One region of the Marinobacter sp. M-5 genome, then DNA from elsewhere that is predicted to be linked to it. Evidence: predicted binding sites of a transcription regulator. Region 1 holds the regulator's gene; each other region holds the start of a gene.
The links. The regulator sigma-54, encoded in region 1, starts transcription at its own class of promoters, with help from an activator protein. The targets are predictions, from matches to a motif close to ANTGGCATNNANNTTGCTNT.

Region 1 (10,242 bases):
GCACCCTTGCGCCCTACACCCGGGCCCACTGAGGATAACGCTGGCATGAACCGCAATCTCGTCTCCACCATGATGCTTGCCAATCATCCACTGCTGCGGGGAGTTGCGCTTGCCTGTACGGTTGTGGCCCTGATTGCACTGATGTGGCAGAGTGACGAACCCGTTCAACCGATCGATGCGGCAGCCCTTCGTGGCCAGTCTGAACCCGACGGCTTCGTGGTCAACGGCCGATACCTGTCATTCGACGATACCGGCAAGCTGACCGCGCGCTTCGAAAGCCCGCGAATTGAACAGTTTGAAGCCGACAATCTGGCCACCATGGAGTCGCCACGGGCGCAACTGTTCACCGAAGGCGAGACCGAACCCTGGCGACTGAGCGCGAATTCAGGCGTTCTGCAGGACAACAACGACCTGCTGGAGCTGGAGGGGAACGTTCATGTCATTCGCAACACCGAAGGCGGCCGCCAGGTGACGCTGACCACCACGCGACTGACGCTGGATAACGGCAGCCGCACGGTCTTTACCGACGCACCGGTGGAGCTGACCGATGCCTTCAGCGTTACCCGGGCAATCGGCATGAAGGGCTGGCTGGATGACCGCATACTCGAACTCGACTCACAAGTGGAAGGACGCTATGAGCCTGGCCAACAAGCCAAACCGTAAACTCATCGCCACGCTGGCAGCGCTGCTGTTTGCCGGCTCCGCCGCGGCGTTCAATCTGGACTCCAATGTACCCATTACCGTCAACGCGGATAACGCCAGGCTCGACGACGGCAAGGGCATTGCCACCTACACCGGCGATGTGGTGATGACCCAGGGCGAGACCGAACTGACCGCAGACCGGGTGGTGCTCTACCGGGATGAGACCGGCCTGCAGCGCATCGAAGCCTCCGGCCAGCCTGCGCACTACCGGCAGGCTGCCACAGAGGGCCAGGGCAAGACCGATGCGAAAGCACTGAACATCACCTATTCGGCACCCGAAAGCCTGCTGACGTTTGAAAAAGAAGCGGTCATCGAGCAGAACGGCAACCTGTTCCGGGGCGACATCATTCATTATGATAGCGTCCAGCGAGTGGTCACCGCCGAAGGTGCCGCAAACGACAACAATGGCAGCGGCCGAGTGGAAATGGTAATTCAGCCGCGCAGCCGCCAGAACACACAGGATCCGGATGGCAGTTCTCAGGGCCAGTAACCTGGCGAAAAGTTACAAGCAGAAGAAAGTGGTCATTGACGTCTCCCTGGAGATCCGCAGCGGCGAGATCGTTGGATTGCTGGGCCCCAACGGCGCCGGAAAAACCACCTGCTTCTACATGATTGTCGGGCTGGTTCCGGCGGACCACGGCCGCATCACCATCGACAGCCAGGACATCACACCCCTGCCCATGCACGGCCGGGCCCGCAAGGGTATCGGCTATTTGCCCCAGGAAGCGTCGGTTTTCCGCAAGCTGACCGTGCGCGACAACATCATGGCGATTCTGGAAACCCGCAAGGACCTCAGCAAGGCCGACCGCGATGCCAAGCTGGAGGAACTGCTGGAAGAGTTCCACATTACCCACATTCGTGACAGCGTCGGCATGGCGCTGTCCGGCGGCGAGCGGCGTCGGGTGGAAATCGCCCGCGCGCTGGCCATGGAGCCGGCGTTCATTCTGCTGGACGAGCCCTTTGCCGGGGTCGACCCGATCTCGGTCAGCGACATCAAGCAGATCATCCGCCACCTGCGCGACAAGGGTATCGGCGTGCTGATTACCGATCACAACGTGCGGGAAACCCTCGACATCTGCGAAAATGCCTACATTGTTTCCGGCGGCCACATCATCGCCTCAGGCAATTCCAGCGAGATTCTCGCTAATCAACAGGTGAAAGAAGTGTACCTCGGCAATGAGTTCCGGCTCTGATGTCATACTGGCCCCAATTGTCATGAACAAGACAAGCAAGTACACTCGGCAAAGAACTTGCTTGTTCGGGCAAGTGACCAGCATACATAGAATTTTTTGCAACCAGACAAAAGGCCGGTGCGATCGGGTGACGGATTCTGAACCATGGTTATGAAAGCGTCATTACAGCTGAAAATGGGTCAGAGCCTGACCATGACGCCGCAATTGCAGCAGGCGATCAGGCTTCTGCAGCTGTCAACGCTGGACCTCCAACAGGAGATCCAGCAGGCACTGGACTCCAACCCCATGCTCGAGACTCCGGAGGACGACGACACCCCGGAGGCGAATGACGATGCACGGGATACCGAGGCCGAGCAGGTCCAGGTAGAGGAGACTGCGGCTGCAGCCGAATCCGCCAGTGACTGGGACGAATCCGAGAACGGTCCCGACTGGGCATCCGAGAACGACATTCCCGACAACATTCCGGACGACCTGCCTGTCGACACCGCCTGGGACGACATCTACCAGTCTGCCCCGGCTCCGGCCTCTCGTAACGACGACGAGAATGACAGCGATTTCGAAACCCGCAATTCTCCTGCGGAAACCCTCCAGGATCACCTGGATTGGCAACTGAATCTCACGCCTCTGAACGAGCGGGACCGGGCCATTGCCCATGCCCTGATGGATGCGGTAGATGAGCGTGGGTATCTGACCTCGCCCATTGAAGAGATTCACTCCGGGCTGCTGGACGAAACCGAAGACGACCCGCTGGAGCTCGACGAAGTCGAAGCGGTACTGCATCGCCTGCAGCACTTTGACCCACCCGGCGTATTTGCCCGTGATCTGCAGGAGTGCCTGCTGATTCAGCTCAACCAGCTGCCGCCCGAGACACCCTGGCTGTCGCAGGCGCGCCTGGTGATCACCCATTACATTAACCTGCTGGGCAATCGTGACTACGCGCAACTGCTGCGCCGCAGCCGCCTCAAGGAAGACCAGCTGCGGGATGTCCTGACACTGATCACCAGTCTGAACCCGCGCCCGGGAGATTCCGTGGATCGGGCAGAGCCGGATTACGTCATCCCCGATGTGATCGTCCGCAAGCACAATGAGCGCTGGCGCGTCGAGCTGAACCCGGAAATCGCGCCACGCATCCGCGTGAACGCCAGTTACGCCTCGCTGATCAAGCGCGCTGACAGCAGCGCCGACAACACCTACCTGCGCGACCAGCTGCAGGAAGCCAAGTGGTTCATCAAGAGTCTGCAAAGCCGCAACGAGACGCTGCTGAAAGTCGCCACGCGGATTGTGGAGCACCAACAGGGCTTCCTCGATCAGGGCGAGGAATTCATGAAGCCGCTGATTCTGTCCGACATCGCCCAGGCGGTGGAGATGCATGAGTCCACCATCTCGCGGGTCACCACCCAGAAGTACATGCATACCCCCCGCGGCATCTTCGAGCTGAAATACTTTTTCTCCAGCCACGTCAGCACCGACGAGGGCGGAGAGTGTTCCTCCACCGCAATCCGTGCCATGATCAAGAAGCTGATTGCGGCAGAAACTCCGAAAAAGCCATTGAGCGATAGTAAAATTGCAGCCATGCTAGGAGAACAGGGCATCAAGGTAGCCAGACGGACAGTAGCCAAATATCGTGAGGCGATGCACATTCCGCCATCCAACGAGAGAAAGCGGCTGGTTTGACCCGACAGGATCCGCCGGTGGGACATTCGCCGGCACACCGTCAGCCCCTCATCCGGGGCGGGCACGATGACAACAGGAGACGCCTATGCAACTCAACATTTCAGGCCACCATGTAGAATTGACTCCCTCCCTGAAAGAATACGTGTCAGGCAAATTTGAAAAGCTCGAGCGCCACTTCGATCACATCAGCAACTGCCAGGTCACACTGGAAGTTGAGAAGGTGCGCCAGCTTGCGGAGGCAACTCTCCATGTCATCGGTGGTGAGATTCACGCAAAGGCAGAGAGTGAGGATATGTACGCCGCTATTGATGCATTGGTCGATAAGCTGGACCGTCAGATCCTCAAGCACAAGGAAAAGAACGTTGATCGCATGCACGGTAACGGCGCTCGCTAGGGCACTGCTTTACCAGCACTCAACCTGATCGAGCTGCGGCATGACACACGTGCCGCAGCCTTTTTTTTACGGAAACCTTCACGGAACTAAAGTCGATCCATGAGCGACACGTCCCTGACTATCGAAACCATTCTTTCCCCGGAGCTGACCCTTTGCCGGGTGGCCGCGTCCAGCAAGAAGCGGGTTCTGGAATTTATTGCAGAGCTTGTGAACCAGCAGGACGCCACACTCAGCGAAACGCAGATCTTCAACAATCTGATTTCCCGGGAAAGGCTTGGCAGCACTGGTATCGGCGAGGGCATTGCCATCCCTCACTGTCGCCTGGAAGGGCTTGACCGGGTGATCGGTGTGCTCCTGACCCTGGAAGACGGGGTGAGTTTTGACGCCATCGACAATCAGCCGGTAGACCTGGTGTTTGCCCTCATCGTTCCCAAGGAGGCCACCAGCGAACACCTCGAACTGCTCAGCCAGCTGGCGGAGAAGTTCAATGACCGGAATTTCTGTGATCAACTGCGGCAGTGCAGCGATGCCCCGGCGCTCTTCAGCCGAATGACTCAAAGCAGCGACTGACCGCATTCCAGCAGAGGCAACAGGCAATGAAACTGATCATAGTCAGTGGCAGATCCGGCTCCGGGAAGAGCACGGCGTTACATGTCCTTGAGGACCTGAGCTTTTACTGCATCGACAACCTGCCCATCGGCCTGCTGTTTCCACTGACCACAGAGGCCACCAGCCACAGTACGTCACCGGGGCGGTTGCGAAAAATGGCCGTCAGTATCGACGCGCGCAATCTTGCCGGTGAGCTGTCGAATTTCGAGACCATCTACCGCCAGCTTCAGGAAACAGGCGTGACCGTTGAGATTATCTACCTCGACGCCGACGAACAATCCCTGCTTCAGCGCTTTCATGCCACCCGACGCAAGCATCCGTTGAGTGATGACAAAACATCGCTGCGGGAAGCGATTGGCAACGAGAAAAAGCTGCTGGAGCCGCTATCGAAACTGGCCGATCTCTACGTCGACACCACCGGCCTGTCCATGTACGAACTCAGGGATATGGTCAAGCAACGTATTGTTGGCCGCAAGGATCAGGAACTGGCACTGCTGTTCCAGTCGTTCGGGTTCAAGCACGGCGTGCCACTGGACTCGGATTATGTCTTTGACGTGCGCTGCCTGCCGAATCCCTACTGGGATACAAGCCTGCGGCAGTTTGTGGGCACTGACCAACCGGTTATTGATTTTCTCGAGAAAGAACCGCTGACCCGCAAAATGGTGGACGACCTCACCGGTTTTCTTGAGAACTGGCTACCCTCATTCGCAGACAGCAACCGCAGCTACATGACCATCTCCATCGGTTGCACCGGGGGCCAGCATCGTTCAGTGTACGTATGCGAGCAGATCGGCCGGTATTTCCGCACCCGGTACAACAACGTCCAGGTTCGACACAGCGAGCTGCCTCACCTGCAGAACCGCGAGCTAACCTGATCCATCATGATCCGCCGCACCGTCACCATCATCAATAAACTGGGCCTGCATGCGCGGGCCACCGCCAAGCTGGTCGCCACCGCGTCGACCTACCGGAGCACTGTGAGAATCAGCAGCAAGGGCCGGGAGGTGGACGCCAAGAACATCATGCAGGTGATGATGCTGGCGGCGAGCAAGGGGACCGAAGTGGAGCTGGTGGCAGAGGGCCCGGACGAAGAGGCTGCCATCGACGCACTGATCGAACTCATTAACGACTACTTTGGCGAGGGTGAGTAGCGCTCAGTCACCTGCGACATTCACCTACAACTCTTTCTCACCTGTGACGCCTAACTCCGCTATAATGCGAAGGTTTTCTGACTGTGGGTGATTCATGACCGATATTCTGGAAAAAAGCCAGGCCCGCCAGCGCCTTCGCTCTCTCAGCGAAGCGCTGGACAGTGGTGCGCTGAAACAGGTTGCCCGCATCCTGAATGGCGGCCTGAGCCCCAGCGATATCGCCCACCTGCTGGAATCATCGCCACCTCGCCAGCGTGCACTGCTGTGGAATCTGGTCGACAAGCAACTGGAAGGCGAGGTTCTCCAGTACCTCAATGACGACATCCGGGGCTACTTTCTCAGTCAGCTGAACGCCCAGGAACTGGCCGACATCATCGAGGATTTCGAATCCGACGATCTCGCCGACTTACTGCAGCAGCTGCCGGACACGGTTATCCAAGAAGTGCTGGATACCATGGACGAGCAGGACCGGCAACGGGTAGAGGAAGTACTCGCTTACCCGGAGGACACCGCCGGCGGCCTGATGAACACCGACACCATCACGGTGCGGCCCGACATCAGCATCGACGTGGTACTTCGTTATCTTCGCCGCCACCGTAACCTGCCACCAATGACTGACAGCCTGATCGTGGTCAGCCGGCGGGATGAATTCATCGGCATGCTGCCGATCACCAAGATGCTGGTGTCGAACCCGGCGTCAACGGTCCGGGAGGTGATGGATACCGATATCGAGCCGATTCCGGTCACCCTGTCCGACACCAAGGTGGCGACCCTGTTTGAGCGTTACGACCTGATCTCCGCACCGGTGGTCAACGACGAGGGCCACCTGCTCGGGCGCATCACCATCGATGACGTGGTGGATGTTATCCGTGAAGACGCCGACCACTCCCTGATGAGCATGGCCGGTCTGGACGAAGACGAAGACACCTTCGCGCCTATTCTGAAAACCACGCGGCGCCGCGCGGTGTGGCTGGGCATCAACTTGCTCACCGCATTCACCGCCTCCGCGGTTATTGGTCTGTTTGAGGAAACCATCGCCAAGGTGGTGGCGCTGGCCGTGTTGATGCCGATTGTTGCCAGCATGGGCGGCATTGCAGGCAGCCAGACCCTGACCCTGGTCATCCGCGGCATGGCCGTGGGGCAGATCAGCGGCGCGAACGTCGGCTGGCTGCTCAACCGGGAGTTTGTAGCGGGCATTCTCAATGGTCTGTTGTGGGCCGTTGTGGTGGCGACCGCCGCTACCCTCTGGTTCCAGGATTATCTGATCGGCGCCATCATTGCGGCGGCTCTGGTCATCAACCTGGTCGCAGCCGCGCTGGTAGGCACCGTGCTGCCGCTGTTTCTCAAGTCACGCAACATCGACCCTGCCCTGGCAGGCAGCGTGATCCTGACCACGGTAACCGATGTGGTAGGCTTCATGTCTTTCCTCGGCCTGGCCACCCTGTTTTACGCATAGGCAATACCATGACTGATCACGACAACGACAGCCCCGAATACCTCGGGCCCAGCAAATCCCAGCTCAAGCGGGAATCCCATGCGCTCCAGGACATCGGCAAGCGGATGCTGGAACTGAGCAACGATCAACTTGATACGCTGAGCATCAGCGACACGTTGCGGGCGGCCATCGAGGAGTCCCGGCGGATACGCCAGAACGAGGCGAAGCGCCGGCACCTGCAGTACATTGGCAAGGTCATTCGTCAGGAAGACGACCCCGAGGGTCTGAGGCGTGCCATCGATGCCTTTGACGCCGGCAGCGAAGAGCACACTCGCCGTCATCACCTGGCAGAACGATGGCGCGACCGGATGATCAGCGAGGGTGACCCGGCGGTGGGTGAATTTCTCGATTACTGTCCTGGCGCCGACGTGCAGCACCTCCGCAACCTTGCCCGTAATGCCCGGAAAGATGTGGAGAAGCAAAAAAACACCGGACAGGCGAAGAAGCTTTTTCGCTATCTGCGGGAATGCATTGACGACATCGCCTAACTCGCCAGACCAGCATCAGCCGCGGGTCAGGCGCCGATGTTCCCACACCGGCATGCGGCTGCGCACGTTGTTGAGGTGATCCGTGTCGAGCCCGGCGGTGATCACCCCCGGCCCCTCATCAATTTCTGAAACCACTTTTCCCCAGGGGTCGCAGATCAGACTGTGACCATAGGTGCGACGGCGCTCGCTGTTCTGCCCGCCCTGCCCGGGGGCAACCACCCAGATCTGATTCTCGATGGCACGGGCGCGGATCAGTGCATGCCAGTGGGCGTCGCCGGTTTGCCAGGTGAATGCGCTGGGTAGACACACCCAGTCAACGCCCAGCTCTCGCAGGGCCCTGAACAGCTCCGGGAACCTCAGGTCGTAGCAGACCGCCAGTCCCAGAAGCCCGGCCGGTGTCGGCACGGTCACCAGCGCGTCACCGGGCTCGAACGTGTCGGACTCGCGATACTGCCCATGAGCGTCTTCCACCGTGGCATCAAACAGGTGGATCTTGTCGTAGCGAGCCACTTCCCGCCCCTGATCGTCAAACACCAGGCAACTGGCTCTTGCCCGCCCCTCGATCATGGAACCGTCAGGACGGTTTGCCAGCGGCAAAGAGCCCCCCACAATCCACAAGCCCAGTTGGCGTGCCTGCTCCGCCAGGAAGCGACGGATCACCGGCTCGGCCGAGACTTCCTGCTGGCCGCACGCCACCATCTGCGAGGTCGCCAGCACCGCAAAGTTCTCCGGCAACACCGCCACCCGGGCACCCATCTTCGCCGCTTCCGACAACAGTCGCCCTGCCTCGGCGAGATTCGCCTGCAGGTCGTGCGTACTCACCATCTGTATCGCGGCTACGATCTGATCGGATGGATTCGTCATCAGCAGACTCCCCTAGTTTGTTCCACCGGCCCGAGGTCACTCACCACCACCGAAAACCCGACGCAGGTTCACCTCGGGTTCGTCCCAGCTGCCGGTTACACTATAAGATGCACTGGTCAGTTTGCTCAACGGGTCACCGAGGATTTTGTCCAGCACGAACAAGGCCCCACCGATCGGCGCACTGGCCCCCATCAGCAACGCGGCCAGTGGCAGGTTCTGCGTCAGCGGCAGCACCACCACCAGCTGCATGTCGAGGGTCTCTTCAACCATGCTGGTGGTGCCGGACAGGCGGAAAGCGCCCGAGGGACCGACCACCTGCAACTCAGGGTCCCAGGTCAGCAATCCCCGGGTCATCACTGCTTTGCCGGAGATGGCATCGAATGCCACGCCCGCTTCATACAGATCCGAGAAATCCAGCTGCAAGCGGCGCCACAGCGTATCCGAGTTCAGAAGATTGAACACCCGGAAAACCTGGGCGGTGTTGTTGCGCTCCAGAATCACACCGTCGTCCAGTCGCAGACTCACTGAACCGCTCAACTCTTCAAGCATGAAACCATTGGGGCGCCCGGGCCAATCCAGATCCAGTTGCATGGCGGTTTTATCATTGCGAAGTGGAATTTCAGAGCCAAACAGGTTGCCAAGGTCCGCGAGTGTTCCGCCGCTGATCTCCCCGACAAAGCGGGTAGTTTCACGGTCGCCGGCAATGCTCCAGATCATTTCGCCGGCGAGACTCAGGGAATTGAGTTCACCTTCGATGCTCTCAACCTGCAAGCGATAGGGTTGCGGGCGCAGAAGGAATGACCAGGCACCCAGTGCCTCGTCGTTCAGCGTCAATTGCGCGATGCGCACATCGATATCCGGCCACTCGCCGATCTCGAGGTTGCGGAAGGCTTCCAATTGCTCGTCAATGCTCAGTTGTTCAGGTTCCGGATCGCCGGGGTCGCCGCCATCACTGAACAGGTGCAGGCTCTCGAAGTCTGCCGTGATCGCCTCGTCACCCTCAGGCAACACCACCCTGGCGACCGCCCTGTCCGACTGGGTATTGATCACCCACCGGTCACCCAGATCACTGGCGGATATGTCGATGTCGGTCAGCAACTGGCGGCCCAGCCAGAGCCGGCTGATACTGATAGCGAGACCGCTGTCACTTCGCAACATATCCAGCGCCAGACGGTTTTCCCACGTCACAGCAATACCGACACCAGTCTCGCGTGCCGGGTCGATAGCAATGCTCAGCGGTGCTTCCTCTTCGGCGGTTTTGGCCAGGGGCTCAGGCCAGTTTACCGATGCGCCTTTCAGATTGGAGCGCAGGGTGACGATCGGGGCACGATGCTTGGCTACGTCCAGCGAGGCGGTGTAATCGGTAACCCCCTCAATGCCGAGGTTTTCCACGCCGTCGTAGCCACTGCGACGGAACAGACCGGGGAAACTGACTTGCCCCCGCTGCTGGATCGTCAGGGCGTCGTCGGCGCCACCTTGCCGGAACGACACCCTCACCGGGCCACCGAGGAACTGTGCCCGCAAGGGGTCACCGGCAAAGCCTGTACGAGTGCTGTAACGAAGCTGTCCTGCAACCTGCTCCCAGACCAGCCCTGCGGCAGCATAAGTGACCTTCCCGTTGTCTGTACCAACGGTGACCTCTACCTGCGGTTGCGTATCGGCCGGCGCTGTT
Region 2 (10,242 bases), on a different contig from region 1:
ACATGCGGCTCCAGTCAGGATTCTGTTCAAACGAGAACGAGTACAGGGCGGATTGCACGTCACAGGCACAACCCGGGTAGTGATTCTCATGCCAGGTGCCGCCGATGTCGTCACTCTGTTCGAGAATGACGAAGTTGTCGTAACCCGCTTCCTTGAGTTTGATGCCCATGCCCAGCCCGGAGAAACCGGTACCGATAATGGCAATCTGTGCTGACTGATTCATAACCCTACCTCATTGTTCGCTGGCCATTCGGCCTTGCCTGTTGTTGTCTGTTTCGCCATGATGATTGACGGTATACACATGTATACACAACCAAGTAGACAGATGTATACTTTTTGAATTCAGAAAGGCCTCGTTTGGCCCAAGGAGACAACGGTTTGTCCCGACTCCACGGACCACGCGGGCAGGTCGAGCCGGGCCGTTGGGGCTTCCGAAAACCGCTGCAAGTACGTCCATGTACGCTTGCTCTCCGCCATCCATGGCTACGAGCATTTTCGGAATGCCCCAACGGCCCAACTCAACCATCAAACTTGGGTGGGAACTGTATGAACGTTTTGACTGGCGGGAAATTGAAACTGGTGCAGGCGGGCCTGCGCCTGATCACCGAAACCCGCAGCCTGACCTCGCTGGGCCTGCGGGAACTGGCCCGTGAGGCCGGACTGAATCCCAATACCTTCTATCGCCATTTCAAGAATCTCGACGAGTTCGGGCTGCAGGTTCTGGGGTACATCGCCGAGGACATGAAATCCGGTGTGCGGGAATTGCGGCGGATGGCGGCCAGTTCGGAGCAGGCGTCTCACGATACGGTGACTTTTGTGTACCGCTATTTCCAGTCCAATCCGGCCGCCACCACCGTCGCCGTCCGGGAACTGCATGGGCCCTCACCGCTGTTGCGGCGGGCGCTGGAAGCGCAGTTGAACGCCAGCGCCCGGGAAATGGCTGAAGACATCATCGACCGCCAGCTGGTCAGCGCCGTGCCGCCGGAGACCATCCATGAAATTTCCCGCATGACCATTCGCTACATTCTGATCCGCGCCATGGATTACATCGAAAAGCCGGAACAGCGGGAGAGCATTCAGCGGGAGACCGAGCGCTTTATCAACCGCCAGTTCCGCGGCGCCATGCTGGATAATCTGTCGCAGACCGAGGTGGAATCGCTGGCACAGTCCCGGGTTTGAGTGTCGGGCCGGGGTGTTTTCAACAACTCCGGGCAGATCTGGCAGCTTGAACTAGTATAGGGTTATTCAACGACTTGGTTCATCGGGCAATCCGGAGGTTGTACCCATCATGAAAATCGGAATTCCCAAGGAAATTTTCACGGATGAGCGCAGAGTGGCGGCCACGCCGCCGTCGGTCCACAAGCTTATCGGCCTCGGTTACGAGGTCGTTGTGGAGGCCGGCGCCGGCGAAGCCGCGCACTACGCCGATGACGCATACGAGAAAGTGGACGCCGTCATCGCCGCTGACACCACCGCCCTGTGGCAGCAGGCGGACGTGATCCTCAAGGTGCGTGCGCCCATGGACAACCCCGCCCTGGGCAAGCACGAAGTGGATCTGATGAAAGAAGGCGCGTTCCTGGTCAGCTACCTCTGGCCGGCACAGAACGCCGAGCTGCTGGAAAAACTCGCGGCCCGCAAGATCACCTCGTTTGCCATCGACAGCCTGCCCCGCATCAGCCGCGCCCAGAAAATGGATGCGCTCAGCGCCATGGCCAACATTGCCGGCTACCGGGCGGTGATCGAGGCGGCCAATAATTTCGGACGTTTCTTTACCGGGCAGGTCACCGCGGCGGGCAAGGTGCCGCCGGCGAAAATCATGGTGATCGGTGCCGGTGTCGCGGGTCTGGCGGCGATTGGCGCGGCCAACAGCATGGGCGCTGTAGTAAGGGCCTTTGATACCCGGCTGGAGGTAAAGGAACAGGTCGAGAGCATGGGCGCCGAGTTCCTGATGCTGGATTTCGCGGACGAGGACGGCAGCGGCTCCGGCGGCTACGCCAAGCAGATGAGCGACGAGTTCATCAAAGCGGAAATGGCGCTGTTTGCGGAGCAGGCAAAGGAGGTGGATATCATCATCACCACCGCGCTGATTCCCGGCAAGCCGGCCCCCAAACTGATCACCGAAGCCATGGTGAAATCCATGAAGCCGGGCAGCGTGATTGTCGACCTGGCCTCAGAGCGTGGCGGCAACTGCGAAGCCACCGAACCGGGCAAGGTGGCCACCAAGCACGGCGTTACCGTGATTGGTTACACCGACCTGCCCAGCCGCATGGCCAAGGTGGCCAGCGATCTCTACGCCACCAACCTGGTCCACCTGATGACCGAGCTGACGCCGGAGAAAGACGGCAAGCCGGTGGTGGATATGGAAGACACGGTGATTCGTGGTCTGACGGTGGTGAACGATAAAGACATCACGTGGCCACCGCCCCAGCCGGAGGCACCAGCCCAGCCTCAGCACAAGCCGGGTACAGAAGAGCCGTCTCCGGCCGAGGTCCAGGCAAAGAAGGAAGCCGCTGAACAAGCCGCCAGGAAAAAGAGCCTGATTGGCAAGGTGGCCCTGCTGGCGGTCACGGTGTTTGCGCTTTACGGCGTTGGCGCCCACGCGCCGGAAAGCTTCCTGAGCCACTTCACCGTATTCGTGCTGTCCTGCTTCATCGGCTGGCAGGTGATCTGGAACGTAACGCCATCCCTGCATACGCCGCTAATGAGTGTGACCAATGCCATCAGCGGCATCATCGTGATTGGCGCCATACTGCATCTTGCCCAGGCGGAAAGCTTTGTCGTCGGGATTTTGGCTTTTATTGCCGTACTGATTGCCAGTATCAACATCGGCGGGGGCTTCTACGTCACCCATCGCATGCTCAAAATGTTCCGCAAGTAGGAGGCGCCCAACATGAGTACAGGAATGGTGAGCGTGGCCTACGTGGTCGCGAGTGTGTTGTTTATCCTTAGCCTGGGTGGCCTCAGCCACCAGGAATCTGCCCGCCGCGGTAACCTATACGGTGTCGCCGGGATCATCATCGCTGTGGGTGCCACCCTGGCGAGCTTTGGCAGCGACGGCGGCATCATCGCCATTGCGATTGCCATACTGATTGGTGCCGGTATCGGCATCCCCATTGCCAACAAGGTGGAAATGACCCAGATGCCCCAGCTGGTAGCCCTGCTGCACAGCTTTGTGGGCCTGGCTGCGGTTCTGGTGGGCTTCTCAGGCTACATTGAACCGCTGGTTGCCACTACTGGCACCGAGCACACCATCCATCTGGTGGAAGTTTTTCTGGGCATCTTTATCGGTGCTGTGACCTTCACCGGTTCGCTGGTTGCCTGTGGCAAGCTGGATGGCCGCATCGACAGCAAGGCGCTGACCCTGCCAGGCCGGCATCTGATGAACCTGGCGGCCATCATCGCCTGCGTGGTGCTGGGCAGCTGGTTCCTGGGCACCGACAGCACGGGCCTGGGCATTCTCTATCTGGTCATCATGACGGTGATCGCCTGCGTGCTGGGCGTGCACCTGATCATGGCCATCGGAGGTGCCGACATGCCGGTAGTGGTGTCCATGCTCAACAGCTATTCCGGGTGGGCGGCGGCCTCGATCGGTTTCATGCTGGGCAACGACCTGCTGATCGTGGTGGGTGCCCTGGTGGGCAGCAGCGGTGCCATTCTCAGCTACATCATGTGCAAGGCCATGAACCGGTCATTCATCAGTGTGATCCTCGGTGGCTTTGGCCAGACCACCAGCAGCGCAAGCGCTGCCGATCCGGATCAGACCGTCCATGAGTCCAGTGCGGATGATGTGTGCGAGGAACTGCGCAACGCCGATTCAGTGATCATCGTGCCCGGTTACGGCATGGCCGTGGCCCAGGCCCAGAACGGCGTCAGCGAAATGACCAAAATCCTGCGGGAGCGTGGTGTGAATGTGCGGTTTGGCATCCACCCGGTCGCTGGTCGCCTGCCCGGCCACATGAACGTGCTGCTGGCGGAAGCCCACGTGCCCTATGACATCGTTCTGGAAATGGACGAGATCAACGACGACTTTCCAAGCACCGACGTGGTGCTGGTGATCGGTGCCAACGACACCGTCAACCCGGCCGCAGCGGAAGATCCCGGCAGCCCGATTGCCGGCATGCCGGTGCTGGAAGTGTGGAAATCCCGACAGGTGGTTGTCCTCAAGCGGGGCATGGCCACCGGCTATTCCGGTGTGGAAAACCCGCTGTTCTTCAAGGACAACACCCGCATGCTGTTTGGCGATGCCAAGGACAGCATCGACAAACTGGTGACCGGGCTAAGAGGCTGACGCGCCGGCACCGTTGGGTCTGACGACGGCTCAACGGTGCCATTTTCAACGGCGCGGCGGAAGGGGAGGCTCAGTACAGTTTGGCCAGGGACTTCTTGGCGAACGCTTCCACGTCGTTAAGCCGACCTTCTTTCACTTTCACCAGCCATTCCGGGTCCTGCAGCAAGGCGCGGCCGACCGCGATCAGCTCGAACTCGTGATTGTTCATGCGCTCCACCAGTTCATCAATGCCAGACTGTTCCACCGCCTCCTTTTTGCTCGCGAAGGTGCCGCTGATGAAGTCTTCGGTCAGGCCCACACTGCCCACCGACATGGTCGGCTTGCCGCTCAGTTTCTGGGTCCAGCCCGCCAGATTGAGGGTGGAACCTTCGAATTCCGGCTCCCAGAAACGGCGTGTGGAGGCGTGGAAAATGTCGACACCGGCGTCTACCAGAGGCTTGAGAAACTGCGCCAGCTCTTCCGGGGTGTTGACCAGTTTCGCTTCGTAGTCCTGCTGCTTCCACTGGGAGAACCGCAGCATGATCGGGTAATCCGGGCCCACGCGATGGCGTACGGCTTCGACAATTTCCACCACAAAACGTAGACGGTTTTCCATGCTGCCGCCGTACTCGTCGTCTCGCTGGTTGGTGCCCGCCCACAGGAACTGATCCAGCAGGTAACCGTGGGCGCCGTGGATCTCGACGCCGTCAAAGCCCAGTGCTTTGGCGTCCTGGGCGGCATCGGCGAAGGCGGTGATCACGTCGTCAATGTCGCCCTTGCTCATGGCCTTGCCGTTGGGCTTGCCCGGTGCGAACAGGCCGGACGGGCTGTAACCGGGCACGGAGGGATCCGGCTCAACACCTTCCTTGCGCACCGCACCCACGTGCCAAAGCTGAGGGAAAATGGCGCCGCCGGCTTCGTGAACGGCATCAACTACGCTTTTCCAACCGGCGAGGGATTCGTCGCCGTGGAAGAAAGGCACATTCGGGTAGCCGTTGGCACCCGGGTGATTCACGGTGGTGCCCTCGGTGATCAGCAGGCCAACCCCGTTCTCGGCACGGCGGCGATAGTACGCCACCACATCATCACCGGGGACATTGCCCGGGGAGAAGTTGCGGGTCATCGGGGCCATGGCCACGCGGTTGCGCAGCGTCAGGTTGTGAATTTCAAACGGTTCAAACATGGGACCGAGATTCATGCTCATGGACTATAGCAACCTCATCAATTTGGTTTCGTAAAGCAACCCTATTGAATCTGGTTTTAAAATGCAACCCTATTCTGTACACTCCGAAGCATGGCCAGAAAACGTTTTGATGATTCCAATTGCTCCGTTGCCCGCGCCCTTAATGAGGTGGGTGACTGGTGGTCGCTGCTGATCGTGCTGCATGCCATGCACGGCACACGGCGTTTCGTGGACTTTCAGCAGGAACTGGGCATTGCCCGCAACATCCTCTGTGACCGTCTGGCTCGGCTGGTGGACAACGAAGTTCTGAAAAAAGTGGATGTGGGCGAACACGGCTCCCGCTTTGAATACCGCTTGACCGAAAAGGGTCGTGACCTGTTCCCGATCGTGATTGCCCTGCGCCAGTGGGGCGACAAATGGAATCCCGCGCCGGATCAGGCGCCACTGGACCTGAGAGACCGTGAAACCGGCCGCACCATACTGCCGGTGGATGTCCGTGACGCTGACGGCAAGCCGCTGACCGTACGTGACGTCTTTGTGCCGGGCGATAACATCGGCCAGCTCAAACCATCGGACAGCAAAAAGAAGACTGGCTGACAATCCGCAGAAGGCCCCCAGCTGCCGTTTTTTTGAGTTGAATCAATCTCTCCGTGAGCTATTGAGCCACGGGCCCGCGCACTTGCTCTACATCAAGTTCTCTCCCGCGGTTGTCCTTAACCTGTAGCCATCGACTATTCAGGTTCAAGGAGATTGTGATGTCCCGTGCATTTACCCTCAGCGCTCTGGCTGCCGGCTTACTGGCGATGGCGCCCATTGTCCAGGCTTATGAAGCCGGTGATTTCATGGTGCGGATCGGTCCCGCCCACGTGGCGCCGGATGATTCCAGCAGCGATCTTGCCTTTGCCGGCAAAGGCCCTCTTGCGGGCCAGGATCTGGCGCTGCCAGGCACCGGTGTGGCGGTCGACAGTAACAACCAGCTGGGCATCACCGCCACCTATATGGTGACCTCCCACATCGGTATCGGCGTGCTGGGTGCCACTCCGTTCAAGCACAACATCAGCGGCGCCGATGGCCTGGAAGGCTTTGGCAAACTGGCAGAAACCAAACATCTGCCACCGACGCTGACCTTGCAGTACTTCCCCATGGACAGCGCATCGCGGCTGCAACCCTACGCCGGCGTGGGCGTGAACTACACCACCTTCTTCGAGGAAAAAACCACCGGCACGCTCAACACGGTGATCGACTCGGTGGCACAGGCCAACTTCGGCACACCGGCCGGCACCGTGGACGGTTCGAAACTGGATCTGGATGACAGTGTCGGGGTCGCCCTGGAGCTGGGCGTGGACTACATGCTGAGCGAGAATTTCGGTCTGAACGCGGCCATCTGGTGGGTGGATCTGGAGACCGACGCCACCATCACGGCGCTGGCGGGTGATGTGGAAGTGGGTGAAATCACCACCGAGGTTGAAATCGACCCGATGGTTTACATGGCGGGGTTCATCTACCGGTTCTGATCCAACCGGGCCAGATCCGGACAAAAAAAAGGGAGCCATACGGCTCCCTTTTTCTAACTGCGGTTTTAGAGTCTGGAGATGATCAGAAGCTCTTGCTCCAGCCCAGCCAGAACTCGGTCTTGTCCTTTTCTGCATTGTCCTCGTCAGCGTACTCAAAGTTGAAGCTGACTTCACCGAATTCACCGGCATCCTTGGCAATACCCGCGGCATAGTGGGTGTAGCTCGCGTTTTCAAAACCGGGGTCACCGTCCACGTCAAAGTCGTAGTAGCCCGCGGTCAGACTCAGGCTGAAATCGTTCGCCAACGGCACGCCAGCGGACAGGTAGTAGTAGATGTCACCAGCGTCGAAGGTCGCATCCTGGTTTTCACTGTGCACGGTGTATGCCACACCAGCGGCGAACATGCTGTAGCTGAGCTCACCATAGATCTCGCCGAAGTCGATGTTGGTTTGCTCATCCGGGTAGGCGTAGAAGATGTAGCCCACGTCATAACCGAGACCTTCAACTTCACCTGCGAAACCGGCATACAGGTCGAGCTCGTAAGTCGCGTCAGTGCCGAAGTCGACTGTAGATGCCCAGCTTCCAACGTACAGGCCGGACTCGTCGGCGTAATCGATGCCACCCTGAACGGCTGCTGCACCGTCGGTCTGAGTCACGCCACGGAAGATGTAGTTACTGACAACACTAACGTTGGCTGTGGTTTCTGCAGAGGCTACTGAAGGAACGGCAACGGCTCCGATGACACCAGCGCTCAACAAGGAAACCATCATTCGAAGGGATTGCTTTTTCATTGGACCACCTTAAAGGTTACAGTTTGGAAACACTCCTCTAAGGCTGAGCAACGACCGTGCCAAAACTTAATAAACTTTAAAAACAATAACTTGAGTAATTATGACGACCGCGTCATAGATTTGTAATACTGCCGAGCGCACTGTTTCAGGTCATGCGCTCCACAAACTGGCAAAATCGCGCACCATTGGATTGCACATAAAAAAGCCGTCGAGTTCAGAGCCTCGACGGCTTTTTAACAGCGCCCTGTGGATCAGGCGCTTTCACGTTGGGGTGAGCGCCTCGCCTGGCCGCCACCGCCGTTCTGGCCGCGACCACCACTGCGACCGCCGGGCTTGGGGCCAAAGCTGCGGCCATTGCCGCCGGGCTTACCGTTACCACCGCCATTACCGTTGCGATTGCGCGCACGGCTGGGATCGGCTTTGGCCTTCGGCTTGAGCGGCAGGTTGTTGGTCGGCTCAAAGCCTTCCATGCTCTTGCGCGGCAACTGCTTCTTGATCAGCCTTTCGATACCCGCGAGCATCTTGCCTTCGTCGGCACTGACCAGCGACAACGCGTGGCCGCTTTCGCCAGCACGACCGGTGCGGCCGATACGGTGCACGTAATCTTCCGGCACATTAGGCAGCTCAAAATTCACTACCTGGGGCAGCTGCTTGATATCGAGACCACGCGCAGCGATATCGGTTGCCACCAGCACCCGCACTTCGCCAGCCTTGAAATCCGCCAACGCGCGGGTACGGGCCCCCTGGGACTTGTTGCCATGAATGGCAGCGGCGGTGATGCCGTCTTTCTCCAGTTTCTGGGTCAGGCGGTTGGCACCGTGCTTGGTACGAGTAAACACCAGTACCTGTTCCCAGCTGTTATCACGTACCAGCTTGCTGAGCAGAGCGGTTTTCTGGCTCTGATCGACCGGATACACAGACTGAATAATGTTTTCCGCCGACGTGTTGCGGGCAGCGACTTCGACCTGCACCGGATTATTCAGCAGACCTTCCGCCAAGCCGCGGATCTCGCTGGAGAAAGTGGCAGAAAACAGCAGGTTCTGGCGTTTCGCCGGCAGCAACGCAAGAATCTTGCGGATGTCGCGGATAAAACCCATGTCCAGCATGCGGTCGGCTTCGTCCAGCACCAGGAATTCCACTTCGTTGAAGCGCACGGCATTCTGCTGGTACAGATCCATCAACCGGCCCGGTGTTGCCACCAGAACGTCAACGCCTTTGCGCAACTTCATCATCTGCGGATTGATTTTGACGCCACCGAAAACCACCGCGGCCTTGGTGGGAATGTATTTGCTGTAAAGATTCACGCTATCGTGAACCTGTGCTGCCAGCTCCCGTGTCGGCGTCAGAATCAACGCGCGGGGGCCTTTACCACTGCGCGGGTTTTCACCCAGGCGCTGCAGGATCGGCAAGGTAAACCCGGCAGTTTTACCGGTGCCCGTCTGGGCCGCAGCCATCACATCGCGACCCGACAGCACCGCAGGAATGGCCTGAAGCTGAATGGGCGAAGGGGTATCGTAACCCTGATCGGAAGTGGCACGGACGAGCTGCTCGGACAAACCGAGGGAAGAAAAATTCATATAAGTACTCTTGATTAATTCTGCCTCCACGAACACCGTCTTCGGCGAATGCGGGCAGATGCCATGAAAACTCATGGAAAAAAAGACGACTACGGTCACGCGCCGGTAACGGGGTGACGTCCTCTGACAGGTCGTATCGGATGGGTCGCAAAGCGGCACTGGGCCGGAGACTGCGGAAATCCTTAGAGGCAGGATGAGGGCACGTTAACAGAGGGCCCGCTAAATAGCTATAGGTGCTTTTCAGTAGGCCGCTATTTATTTTTCACGCAATGCCGCAGTTCCAGCCAGATCACCCAAGCCCGATTGTGAGGATGGAAGCGACCACGCTGGCAAGAACCAGTGCGCTCAATGACAACATCAGGCTCCACCGCAGCGAGGCATCTCGCGCCGGGTAACCGGTCAGCCGCTCCATGATCAGCGCGTTGGCCGCAAACGGGGTACCGAAGGCGGTTATCCCCCAACCCGAGACCATGGCGAAGCCCAGGCCCAACAGGGCACCGCCGGGCCACACCGAGCCCAGGATACCGCCCGCCAGGGTACCCATCACGATCGGGTTGACCCCCGCCAGCCCGGCGAGGAAAAAGCCCCAGGGCACCAGCGCCGCGAGCAGTGGCCAGGCCCAGGTGGGCAAACTGATCGAGCCGCCCATCTGGCCCAGCACCACGGCACTGATGATGGATCCGATAAACGCCGAACCGCCCACAATGGCCAGCTCGTTGCTGACGTTGGCCATATTCGGCAGCCTGGGGTTGTTGCCATTGAACCAGGACAACGCCCAGCCCACCACAACTGCCGACAGGCAGCTCAGCGTCACCGAGCGGGCATAACTCAGGCCATAAGTGTGGCTGAACAGGAACACTCCGACACAGATGGCGGCAATAATGCTGCCGAACCGCAACCAGCTCGCCCAC
Region 3 (10,242 bases), on a different contig from region 1:
GCAGCGGATTTACGGCGGCACCTCGGAAGTGATGAAAGAGATCATTGCCCGTTCGGTACTGGGCAAAGCCTGATTGAGTGAGGAACCGTTATGAGTGACAACAGCGTTGTGATTGCAGGCTCCGCCCGCACCCCCATGGGCGGCATGATGGGCTCCCTGAGCTCGGTGCGTTCGCCGCAGCTGGGGGCGGTCTCCATCAAGGCGGCCATTGAGCGCTCCGGCCTGCAGCCGGCGGATATCCAGGAAGTGATCATGGGCTGCGTGCTGCCCGCCGGCCTGGGCCAGGCCCCGGCGCGCCAGGCCTCCCGTGCCTCCGGCATCCCCGACAGCTCCGGCTGCACCACTATCAACAAGATGTGCGGCTCCGGCATGCAGGCGGTGATCATGGCCCACGACCAGATCAGGGCCGGCACCAACAACATCATGATCGCCGGCGGCATGGAAAACATGAGCCAGGCCCCGTACCTGTTGCCGAAAGCCCGCGGCGGTATGCGCATGGGCCACGGCCAGGTGATGGACAGCATGTTCCTCGACGGCTTGGAAGACGCCTACGAGGGCGGCCTGATGGGCGTCTTCGCCCAGCGCACCGCCGACAAGTACGACATCAGCCGCCAGGCGATGGATGAGTTTGCCATCGGCTCCCTGCAGAAATCCCTGGCGGCCATCGAAAACGGCTGGTTTCGCGACGAGATCGTCCCGGTCACCGTCGCCGGCCGCGGTGGCGACACCGAGGTGGGCGTGGACGAGCAGCCGGGCAACGCCAAACCGGAGAAAATCCCGCACCTGAAGCCGGCCTTTGCCAAGGACGGCTCGGTTACGGCCGCCAATTCCAGCTCCATCAGCGACGGCGCCTCCGCCCTGGTTCTGGCCTCCGCCGCCGAAGCCGACGCCCGGGGCCTGACACCCCAGGCGCGCATCGTGGCCCACGCCACCCACGCCCGTTTGCCCGCCGAGTTCACCCTGGCCCCCATCGGCGCCATCGAGAAGGTCCTGAACAAAGCCGGCTGGTCCGTTGACGACGTGGACCTGTTCGAAATCAACGAAGCCTTCGCGGTGGTCACCCTGGCGGCCATTAACGAGCTCAAGCTTCCGGCGGAAAAGGTCAACGTCCACGGCGGCGCCTGCGCACTGGGCCACCCGATCGGTTCCTCCGGTTCCCGGATCATCATTACCCTGATGAATGCTTTGCGTCAGCGTGGCCTCAAGCGTGGGGTTGCGTCGCTGTGTATTGGGGGTGGCGAGGGGACTGCTGTTGCTCTTGAGTTGATTTGATCTGGGAGGTCGCGGTCCTTTGTAGCCTGCCGGTTGAGGGCCAGGCCTGCGGGGTGGCAGGCCCGCGCCGAGAGACCTACGAACTATTCCGACCTGCAAACCCCCTCTGCTTTTAACCTTTAGCCCGCGTACCCGCCCGCACGAGTCAAACCTGGGCCACGTTGACCCCGATCATGCGCCAAAACGGCTCATTTGCTAGGCTCCAAGGCAGGGAAGACATCGCAAACGGAGATCGGAGCGCCGTGCCAAAACGCCACGAGTTTATTGAAGAGTCCCGCAAACAATGGAGCTCGGAGCCCGCTTTTGTGGCCTCCATGGCCGCTGCCGCAGTCGGCCTCGGGAATCTGTGGCGGTTTCCCTACATGGTGGGGGAGAACGGGGGTGGCGCGTTTGTGGTGGCTTACCTGCTGGCGCTGATTGTGGTGGTGCTGCCCATCATGATTCTGGAGGTGTCCGCCGGCCGGCTCTCCAAGGGCAGCACGGTGCAGACCTACCGGCAGGTCAACCGCTTTGGCGTGGTGTACGGCTGGTTTGTCGTGCTGATTACCATGGCCATTACCAGCTACTACCTGGTGATCACCGGTTGGACGCTGGGCTATGCCGTGGACGCGGCCACCGACGACCTGCGGGTGTTTGGTGAATTCAGCGCCGGCTATAACTCGCTCTGGTATTTCATCGCAGTCACTCTGCTCGGGGCAATTATCCTGGCCCGGGATGTGAAAGCCATTGAGCAGATGTCCAAGATCCTCATGCCGGTGTTGCTGGTGGTGATGATCGGGCTGGTGGTCTTTGCCAGCCGCACGCCTGGCTGGGAGCAGACCAAGGATTTCTTTTTTCAGGTGGACTGGAGCCGGCTGGCCAGTGGCACGCTGTGGGCGTTTGCATTCGGCCAGGCGTTCTACACGCTGGCCATCGGGCAGGGCTATCTGGTGACCTACGGCAGCTTTATCCCGCGCCAGACCCACGTACCCCGGGCCTGCCTGGTGGTGGCCGGCACGGAGACCAGCGTGGCCCTGCTGGCCGGCTGGATGATCTTTCCGTTTGTTTTCAGTTTCGGCATGGAGCCGGCGGAGGGCAGCCAGCTCGCGTTTGTTACCCTGCCCCGTGTGTTTGCAGATGTGGCGGGCGGCTACTGGGTTGGCGTTCTGTTTTTCGGGTTGTTCTTTCTGGCTGCATTCAGTTCCAGCCTTGCCGGGCTGAAGGTGATGATCGCGGCGGTAGCGGAGGAGTTCCGGTTACGCAACACCACGGCGGTGGCCCTGGTCACCGTGGTGATGTTGGTGCTGGGTACGGCCTCGGCCCTGAGCTTCACGCCACTGGAGTGGACCATTGCCGGTGAGCCGGTGCTGGATGTGATTGACCGGGTGGCCGGCGGCAATGTGATCATCTTCTCCGGGGTGCTGGGTGCTGCGATGTTCTGCTGGTTTATCCCACCGTCGAAGATCCGCACGGTGTTGGGCACCGAGAGCCGCTGGTGGGAATGGCGCATCTACCTCGTCGGGCGTTATCTGCCGCTGGTGATGGTGCTCTGGATCGTGATTACGTACGCCCTGAATCAGGTCGGTGTCACGCCGACCTGACCTGGAACTGTCGCGGCTCGATTTTCAGTTTTTTCAACCGTGAGGTCAGGGTGGTGGGCTTCACCCCCAGCAGCGCCGCGGCTCCGTCGTCCCCGAACACCCGCCCGGCGCTCATCGTCAGGGCGCGGGTCAGATTCTGTTTTTCCAGTTCCCTGAGTTCCCGCTCGGTCATCAGGTCGCCCTGATAATGGCGGGCCGGCGGCGCTTGCGCGGTCACCGGTCGGGCGCTGGAGTCGGAGCCGGCCAGGTCGAGATCGAGGTGGCCGTCAGCGGTGATCACCTGGCGCTCGATCACGTTCTCCAGTTCCCGCACGTTACCCGGCCAGTGGTAGGCCTTCAGGGTTTCCACGTCGCCTTCCTTCAGCGCCAGGGGCGGGCGATTGAATTTCTGGCAGGCGCGGTTGAGGAATTCCTGGGCGAGGATGGGAATGTCCTCCTGGCGCCGCCGCAGCGGCACGGATTCGATGGGAAACACGTTGAGGCGGAAGTAGAGATCTTCACGGAAGGTTTTGGCCTGCACTTCCGCCTTCAGGTCCCGGTTGGTGGCGGCGATGACCCGCACATCCACCGCGCGGGTGTGGTTTTCGCCCACCCGCTCGAACTGCTGATCCTGCAATACTCTCAGCAGTTTACCTTGCAGTTCCAGAGGGATTTCCCCCACCTCATCCAGAAACAGGGTACCGCCGTCCGCCAGTTCGAACCGGCCCACCCGGTCACTGACTGCGCCGGTGAAGGCCCCGCGGATGTGGCCGAAGAACTCACTCTCGAAAAGGTCTTTCGGAATGGCGGCGCAGTTGACCCGTATCAGTGGTCGGTCACGGCGGGTGCTGGACTGATGAATGGCGCGGGCGATCAGCTCCTTGCCGGTACCGGATTCGCCGGTGACCAGAACATTGGCGTCGGTAGGGGCAACCATACCGATGCGGCGCACGATGGCCTTGATGGCGTCGCTCTGGCCAAATATCTCGTGAAAGTGGTATTCCGCACTGAGCTCTTCCTGCAGGTAAGCGTTTTCCATTTCCAGCCGGTGTTTGAGACTCTCCACTTCCTCCAGGGCTTTCTGCAGCTCCTTCTGGGCCTGCAGCCGCGGGGAGATGTCCCGGAACACAACCACTGCGCCCACCGGGTGGCCGTTGTCCAGGATGGGCGTGCTGGTGTATTCCACCGGGAAACCGGTGCCGTCCTTGCGCCAGAACCAGTCCTCGCCCACCCGTTTGATGCTGGCGTCCCGAAAGGCGGCGTAAATAGGGCACTCTTTCAGTGGATAGAGGCTGCCGTCCTCGTGAGAGTGGTGGACCACACGATGAATGACCCGACCCATAAGCTCATCAATGCGCCAGCCCAGCATGCGCTCCGCTGCCGGGTTGGCGAAGGTGGTGCGGCCCTCGGCATCCACGCCGTAAATACCTTCCCCGACGGCGTGAAGAATCAGCTGGTTCTCACGCTCCATGTCCTTGAACAGCTCTTCTACCCGCCGCCACTCCAGCAGCCCGCCACGATGATAATGGTTGGCGTCGTGGCGCTCCCGCAGCGTTCGTAACTGGCGACGGTCCCGCAGCAACAGCAGCAGCTCCTGGGATTCTGCTTCACCGACCCGTGAGGCGGAAATCTCCAGCTCAACGGTGTGGCCGTCCCGGTGTTTGACCATGAAATCCCGGCTCCAGCCGTGGCTGCGGAACAGGGTTTCCTCGGTGAAAGCAATCAACTGGGGGCGTTGGTCGGCGAACAAGCGGGTACAGGGGGTGCTTTTCAGGGACTGCCGGTCGATACCCATCAACCGGCCCATGGCACTGTTGGCAGCAACGATCAGATCCTGGGCGGCATCCACCAGCAATGCGGCCTCCGGCAGGTGGTCTATCCAGGCATGGTTGTTGACGGGGTGTTCCGGGTGCATGGGGCTGTCCTCGTTAATCATGAAAACAACAGAACAAACCCCGTGCCAACTATGAAAAATCGTAGCGATGCCTACGAAATCTCGTTTATTACGATAATTCGTAGTGGGTGTGTTCAGAAAGGATAAATAAAAGAGCTTTGAAAACATGGGTTTAAAAAAATATCGGTAGTTGGCACAAACCCTGCGATATCTCTCCCAGAACGCGCAACCGCCCCGGCCTGATGTGCTCGGGGGTCAGAGTCGCCAATTGGTTGCACTGCAAGAGTGCACAACATCATCCGAGAGAAGGGAGAGTGCCCCATGACCACGAAAAGCCTTGGCAATCCGTTTGACGGCGACAAGTCGTTGATTCATGCAAAAACCTGCGGCTGCCCGGAATGCAAGACCGGGCAGAACGCCCCGTCGACCTCGTTGAACCTGCAGTCGGCCCCCCGCCAGGACGCTACCGAGGGCGCCATGGACTCCGAGGCGATGATGGACCGGGCGATTGAGAGCGCGGTGGTGCGCTCGGTATTCGGTCACAACGACCACTCTCGCCGCAGCTTCATGAAAATGATGGGCGCCGGTTCAGCGGCTGCGCTGGTCTCCACCGTATTCCCGCTCGATAAAGCCAAGGCGGCGGTGAAGGAATCCCTTGGCAAGCTCGAGAAGACCAAGCTGAACGTCGGGTTCGTGCCCATCACCTGTGCCACGCCGATCATCATGGCGCATCCCATGGGCTTTTATGAGCGCTATGGTCTTGACGTCACCGTGACCAAAACCGCTGGCTGGGCGGTGGCGAGGGACAAATCCCTGGCGGGCGAATACGACGCCTCCCACATGCTCACCCCGATGCCCCTGGCCATGAGCATGGGTGCAGGGTCGACCCCGGAGCCGTTTATCATGCCTGCGGTGGAGAACATCAACGGTCAGGCCATCGTTCTGCATGTGGATCACAAAGACAAGCGCGATCCCAAACAGTGGAAAGGCTTCAAGTTCGGGGTGCCTTTCGAGTACTCCATGCACAACTTCCTGCTTCGCTACTACCTGGCTGAGAACGGTATCGACCCGGATAAAGACGTGCAGATCCGTGTGGTACCGCCACCCGAGATGGTCGCTAACCTGCGGGCCGGTAACCTCGACGGTTATTTGTCGCCGGATCCGTTCAACCAGCGTGCCGTGTGGGAAAAAGTAGGCTTTATCCACATGCTCACCAAGGATATCTGGGAAGGTCATCCCTGCTGTGCCTTTGCCTGTAGCCAGAAGTTCGCCACCGAGAATCCAAACACTTATGGTGCGCTGCTGCGAGCGATCATCGACGCCACCCAGTACTCCAACATTCCCGAGAACCGTAAGGAAATTTCCGAGGCCATTGCGCCCAAGAACTATCTGAACCAGCCGGTACCGGTGATTCAACAGGTTCTCACGGGTCGCTATGCCGATGGCCTGGGCGAGGTGAAAAACGTGCCGGACCGCATCGACTTTGACCCGTTCCCGTGGCACTCCATGGGGGTGTGGATTCTGACCCAGATGAAGCGTTGGGGTTATATCGAAGGCGACGTGGACTACAAGGGCATTGCCGAGCAAGTCTACCTGGCCGGCGAAACCGGGAAGATTATGGAGGAGCTGGGTTACAGCGCTCCGAGCGAGACCTACAAGACTCACACCATCATGGGCAAGACCTTTGATCCGGAAAGTGCGGAAGAGTACACCCGCAGCTTTGCCATCGGGAGGGTGTGATCGTGGCTTCCCTGAATGTGCGGGCGGCGCTGTTGTCGGTGTCGTTTCTGATCCTGGCCCTGGGCATCTGGGAGATGGCGACCCAGCCTCCGGAAGCGCAGACCGGTATGACCGAGTATGAAATGCTGATGGGCGGTGCTGATCAGGAATCCCGGGTGCCGCCACCGTCAGCGGTGATCAAGCTCGCCTGGGCCGAGCTGTCCGACCCGTTCTATGACGCCGGGGCGAACGATAAGGGCATCGGCATTCAGCTGGGTTACTCGGTTTACCGGGTGCTCACCGGCTACCTTGCGGCCATGGCCATCGCACTGCCCATTGGCTTTCTGATCGGCATGTCACCGCTCATGTACAAAGCCCTTAACCCATATATCCAGGTGTTGCGGCCGATTTCACCGCTGGCCTGGATGCCGCTGGCGCTGTTCATCATTCAGGATTCCGATGCCTCCGCCATCTTTGTCATCTTCATCTGCTCGATCTGGCCCATGTTGCTCAACACCGCCTTTGGCGTGGCCAATGTGCGGCAGGATTGGGTGAACGTGGCCCGTACCCACGAGCTGGGGCCTTTGCGCACCGCCATCACGGTGATCCTGCCGGCTGCGGCGCCCACCATCCTGACCGGTATGAGGATCTCCATCGGTATCGCCTGGCTGGTGATCGTGGCGGCAGAAATGCTGGTGGGCGGCACCGGCATTGGCTACTACGTGTGGAACGAGTGGAACAACCTGGATCTGGCCAGTGTGATTTTCTCCATCGTGATGATCGGGGTGGTGGGTATGGTGCTGGATCTTGCCCTGGGCAAGGCCCAGAAGATGGTTGAGTACAAAGAATGAGCGGTTCGGTGCCGGCGAGCCGGTACCTGCCTCAAACCTCCGAAGGGAGCGCTGTTATGAATAAGTCATTCCTGGAAGTAGATGGTCTGTCGAAGGTATATCCGGACGGCCAGGGCGGCGATCTGACCGTCTTCGAGGATATCCGCTTTGCCCTGGAGAAAGGTGAGTTTGTCTGCATCATCGGTCACTCCGGTTGCGGTAAATCCACCATCCTGAACGTGCTGGCCGGGCTGGATGAAGCCAGTTCCGGCAACGTGGTGATGAACGGCAAGGAAGTGAAAGGCCCCGGGCTGGAGCGGGGCGTGGTCTTCCAGAATTACAGCTTGCTGCCTTGGAAAACCACCCTTAACAACATTGTGTTCGCCGTCCGCGCTCGCTGGCCGAAGTGGTCCAAGGAGCAGGTTCGAGAACACAGCGAACGCTACCTGAGCATGGTAGGGCTGGATCACGCGCTGAACCGCAAACCCTCCCAGCTTTCCGGCGGTATGCGCCAGCGGGTCAGCATTGCTCGTGCATTCGCCACGCAGCCGGAACTGTTGCTGCTGGACGAGCCGTTCGGTGCGCTGGATGCGCTTACCCGTGGGGTGATTCAGGACGAACTGGTCAAAATCTGGGAAGAAACCCGTCAGACCGTGTTCATGATCACCCACGACGTGGACGAAGCCATTCTGCTCTCTGACCGCATCTTCCTGATGTCCAACGGCCCCAATGCCCGTATCGCCGAGAGCGTGAAAGTCGACATCCCGCACCCCAGGGCGCGCGCCACCATTTTCCAGAACCCGGCCTACCACAAGACCCGGGATTACCTGGTGGACTTCCTGGTCAACCGCAGCGGTTCGGCGTTGCCGGAAAAAGACGGCAGCCCGAAGTTCGTCGAGCCCGCCAGGGGGGATGCTACCGCTGCGTCCGCAGCCACAGAGTCTGAAGCCGAATCTGCCGCCCGCGCGGTAAACGCCTGACGTTAATTGCCAAGAGAGGAATCACCCATGATGAACAAAGAACTGATGACTGCAAAAATCCTGGAAGCCAAGGCCACCAAAGGCGTGTCCTGGGAAGCCCTGGCCGAGGCCATCGGCATGTCGCCGGTGTTCACCACCTCGGCCTGCCTGGGGATGAACAGCATGACGGAGGACAAGGCGTTTGCCGTGTGTGAGACCCTGGGACTGGAGAAGTCGATTGCCGAAGCACTGCAGGTCTGCCCGAAGAAAGCCTGGGACAGCGCCGTGCCCCAGGACCCGCTGATTTACCGCCTGTACGAAATCGTGGGGGTGTATGGTGACACCATGAAGGAACTGATCCATGAGAAATTTGGTGACGGCATCATGAGTGCGATCGATTTCACCATGGACATCGAGAAGGAGGAGAACCCCAAGGGGGATCGCGTGGTTGTTACTTTGAATGGGAAGTTTTTGCCCTACAAGGCCTGGTAGGTTTGGGAGTAGCCTGCCTCTTGTAGCCTGTTGGTTTAGGGGCGGGCTTGCGGGGTGGCAGGTGGAGTTTTTTCTTGGAAAAAGAACTCGCTTCGCTCAGACACCTTCTGCTTTTCATTTCTTGTCTTTTACTTCGCATCCCCGCGTACCCGCCCCGCAACCCACAGGCTACAGAAATCAACTCCCAACCCGGGTCACGCCGACCGAGACCGGGCAACAGCACCCTGACCAAGGGCGACGTCCACCACCGTATGCAACTTCTCCAGTTGCGACTGCAACATGGCAATCGGCCGGGAGCCCTCAAGGGTCAGGGCGATGTCGAGATGCTCCCCGGCGGATTCCACTGCCATTCGGGCGATGCGAAACCCACGAATGCGGATCACCTGGCACAGGCGCTCCAGGGCGGCGGTTTCCTGGGCCATGCGGCAGTTGAGGGTGTAACTCGGTATCGAGGTATCCGCTTGCGGGGTCATGCTACGTGCTCCTTGTTTGCCGTGCTGGGGCGTCGGGTTTCGTCGATCATCTCGCGGTTGCTGGCGCCGGGTTTGACGATCGGCCATACGTTGTCCTCGCGGCTGATGGCCACGTGCAGCAGCATCGGGCCGTCGTAGGCGAGGATGGTTTCGATGCCGCGGCGGATCTGGTCGGTGCGCTCGATGCGCAGGGCCGGGATGTCGAAGGCGCGGGCCATAGCCACGAAATCGGGGTTGTCGTCCAGGTTGATCTGGCTTTCGCGGTTGCCGTAGAACAGCTCCTGCTGCTGGCGCACCATGCCCAGACACTGGTTGTCCATCACGATGAGTTTCACCGGCAGGTTGTAACGGCGGATGGTGGCCAGTTCCTGGGCGTTCATCATGAACGAGCCGTCGCCGGTGACGTTGATCACGGTGCTGGCACGATCCGCAAACTGCGCGCCGATGGCGGCCGGCAATCCGAATCCCATGGTGCCCAGGCCGCCGCTGGTGAGGTGATGGCGGGGGTGGTCGAATTCGTAGTGCTGGGCGACCCACATCTGGTGCTGGCCCACATCGCAGGCCACGAGGGTGTCGTCCGGTGCGATGCGGGAAAGCTGGCGGATGAACGCCGGGCCGGTGATCGGGGCCAGGGGTTCCTCGTTGTCTGCAGCACTGAAGCCGCCGGTGGTGTGCCAGGTGCGGCATTGTTTCTGCCAGTCTGGAATGGTCAGTGGTTCGCGCTCAAGAGCGCCGGTCAGATGTTCCAGAATGACGTTCAGCTCGCCTTTTATGGCCAGATCCGCCGGGCGCAGTTTGTTGATCTCGGCGGCGTCGGCGTCGATGTGAATCATCTTTGCGTTGGGCGCAAAGCCATTCAGGTTACCCGTGGCGCGGTCGTCCAGACGGGCGCCGATGACCAGTAACAGGTCGCACTCGTCCACTGCCTTATTGGCAGCGCGGGAGCCGTGCATGCCGAGCATGCCGAGGTTGTGAGGGTTGTGTTTGCCAGGGTTGCCGATGCCTTTCAGGGTGACCACCGCCGGCAGGGCGGATGACTCGGCA

Region 2: R0125_RS12520 (TorF family putative porin) is a predicted target of sigma-54. The motif match lies at 7,799-7,818, and genes of this name have one in related genera.
Region 3: R0125_RS13550 (sigma 54-interacting transcriptional regulator) is a predicted target of sigma-54. The motif match lies at 4,777-4,796, and genes of this name have one in related genera.

What each region holds. Positions count from the first base shown of each region.
Region 1 covers NZ_JAWJEK010000001.1:906,894-917,135, reverse strand. The annotation lists gene R0125_RS04215 (KdsC family phosphatase) at 1-32, shown strand, start outside; gene lptC (LPS export ABC transporter periplasmic protein LptC) at 46-663, shown strand; gene lptA (lipopolysaccharide transport periplasmic protein LptA) at 635-1,192, shown strand; gene lptB (LPS export ABC transporter ATP-binding protein) at 1,170-1,895, shown strand; gene R0125_RS04195 (RNA polymerase factor sigma-54) at 2,040-3,569, shown strand; gene hpf (ribosome hibernation promoting factor) at 3,655-3,963, shown strand; gene ptsN (PTS IIA-like nitrogen regulatory protein PtsN) at 4,063-4,533, shown strand; gene rapZ (RNase adapter RapZ) at 4,560-5,447, shown strand; gene R0125_RS04175 (HPr family phosphocarrier protein) at 5,454-5,723, shown strand; gene mgtE (magnesium transporter) at 5,818-7,179, shown strand; gene yjgA (ribosome biogenesis factor YjgA) at 7,188-7,706, shown strand; gene R0125_RS04160 (carbon-nitrogen hydrolase family protein) at 7,722-8,570, opposite strand; gene R0125_RS04155 (YhdP family protein) at 8,607-10,242, opposite strand, start outside.
Region 2 covers NZ_JAWJEK010000002.1:714,149-724,390, reverse strand. The annotation lists gene R0125_RS12555 (NAD(P)/FAD-dependent oxidoreductase) at 1-223, opposite strand, end outside; gene R0125_RS12550 (TetR family transcriptional regulator) at 547-1,179, shown strand; gene R0125_RS12545 (Re/Si-specific NAD(P)(+) transhydrogenase subunit alpha) at 1,289-2,878, shown strand; gene pntB (Re/Si-specific NAD(P)(+) transhydrogenase subunit beta) at 2,891-4,288, shown strand; gene R0125_RS12535 (NADH:flavin oxidoreductase) at 4,359-5,471, opposite strand; gene R0125_RS12530 (winged helix-turn-helix transcriptional regulator) at 5,562-6,047, shown strand; gene R0125_RS12525 (OmpW/AlkL family protein) at 6,206-6,964, shown strand; gene R0125_RS12520 (TorF family putative porin) at 7,047-7,754, opposite strand; gene R0125_RS12515 (DEAD/DEAH box helicase) at 8,006-9,331, opposite strand; gene R0125_RS12510 (hypothetical protein) at 9,621-10,242, opposite strand, start outside.
Region 3 covers NZ_JAWJEK010000003.1:93,705-103,946, reverse strand. The annotation lists gene R0125_RS13565 (acyl-CoA dehydrogenase family protein) at 1-73, shown strand, start outside; gene R0125_RS13560 (acetyl-CoA C-acyltransferase) at 91-1,272, shown strand; gene R0125_RS13555 (sodium-dependent transporter) at 1,515-2,852, shown strand; gene R0125_RS13550 (sigma 54-interacting transcriptional regulator) at 2,839-4,746, opposite strand; gene R0125_RS13545 (CmpA/NrtA family ABC transporter substrate-binding protein) at 5,047-6,465, shown strand; gene ntrB (nitrate ABC transporter permease) at 6,468-7,295, shown strand; gene R0125_RS13535 (ABC transporter ATP-binding protein) at 7,352-8,254, shown strand; gene cynS (cyanase) at 8,282-8,725, shown strand; gene R0125_RS13525 (ACT domain-containing protein) at 8,920-9,198, opposite strand; gene ilvG (acetolactate synthase 2 catalytic subunit) at 9,195-10,242, opposite strand, start outside.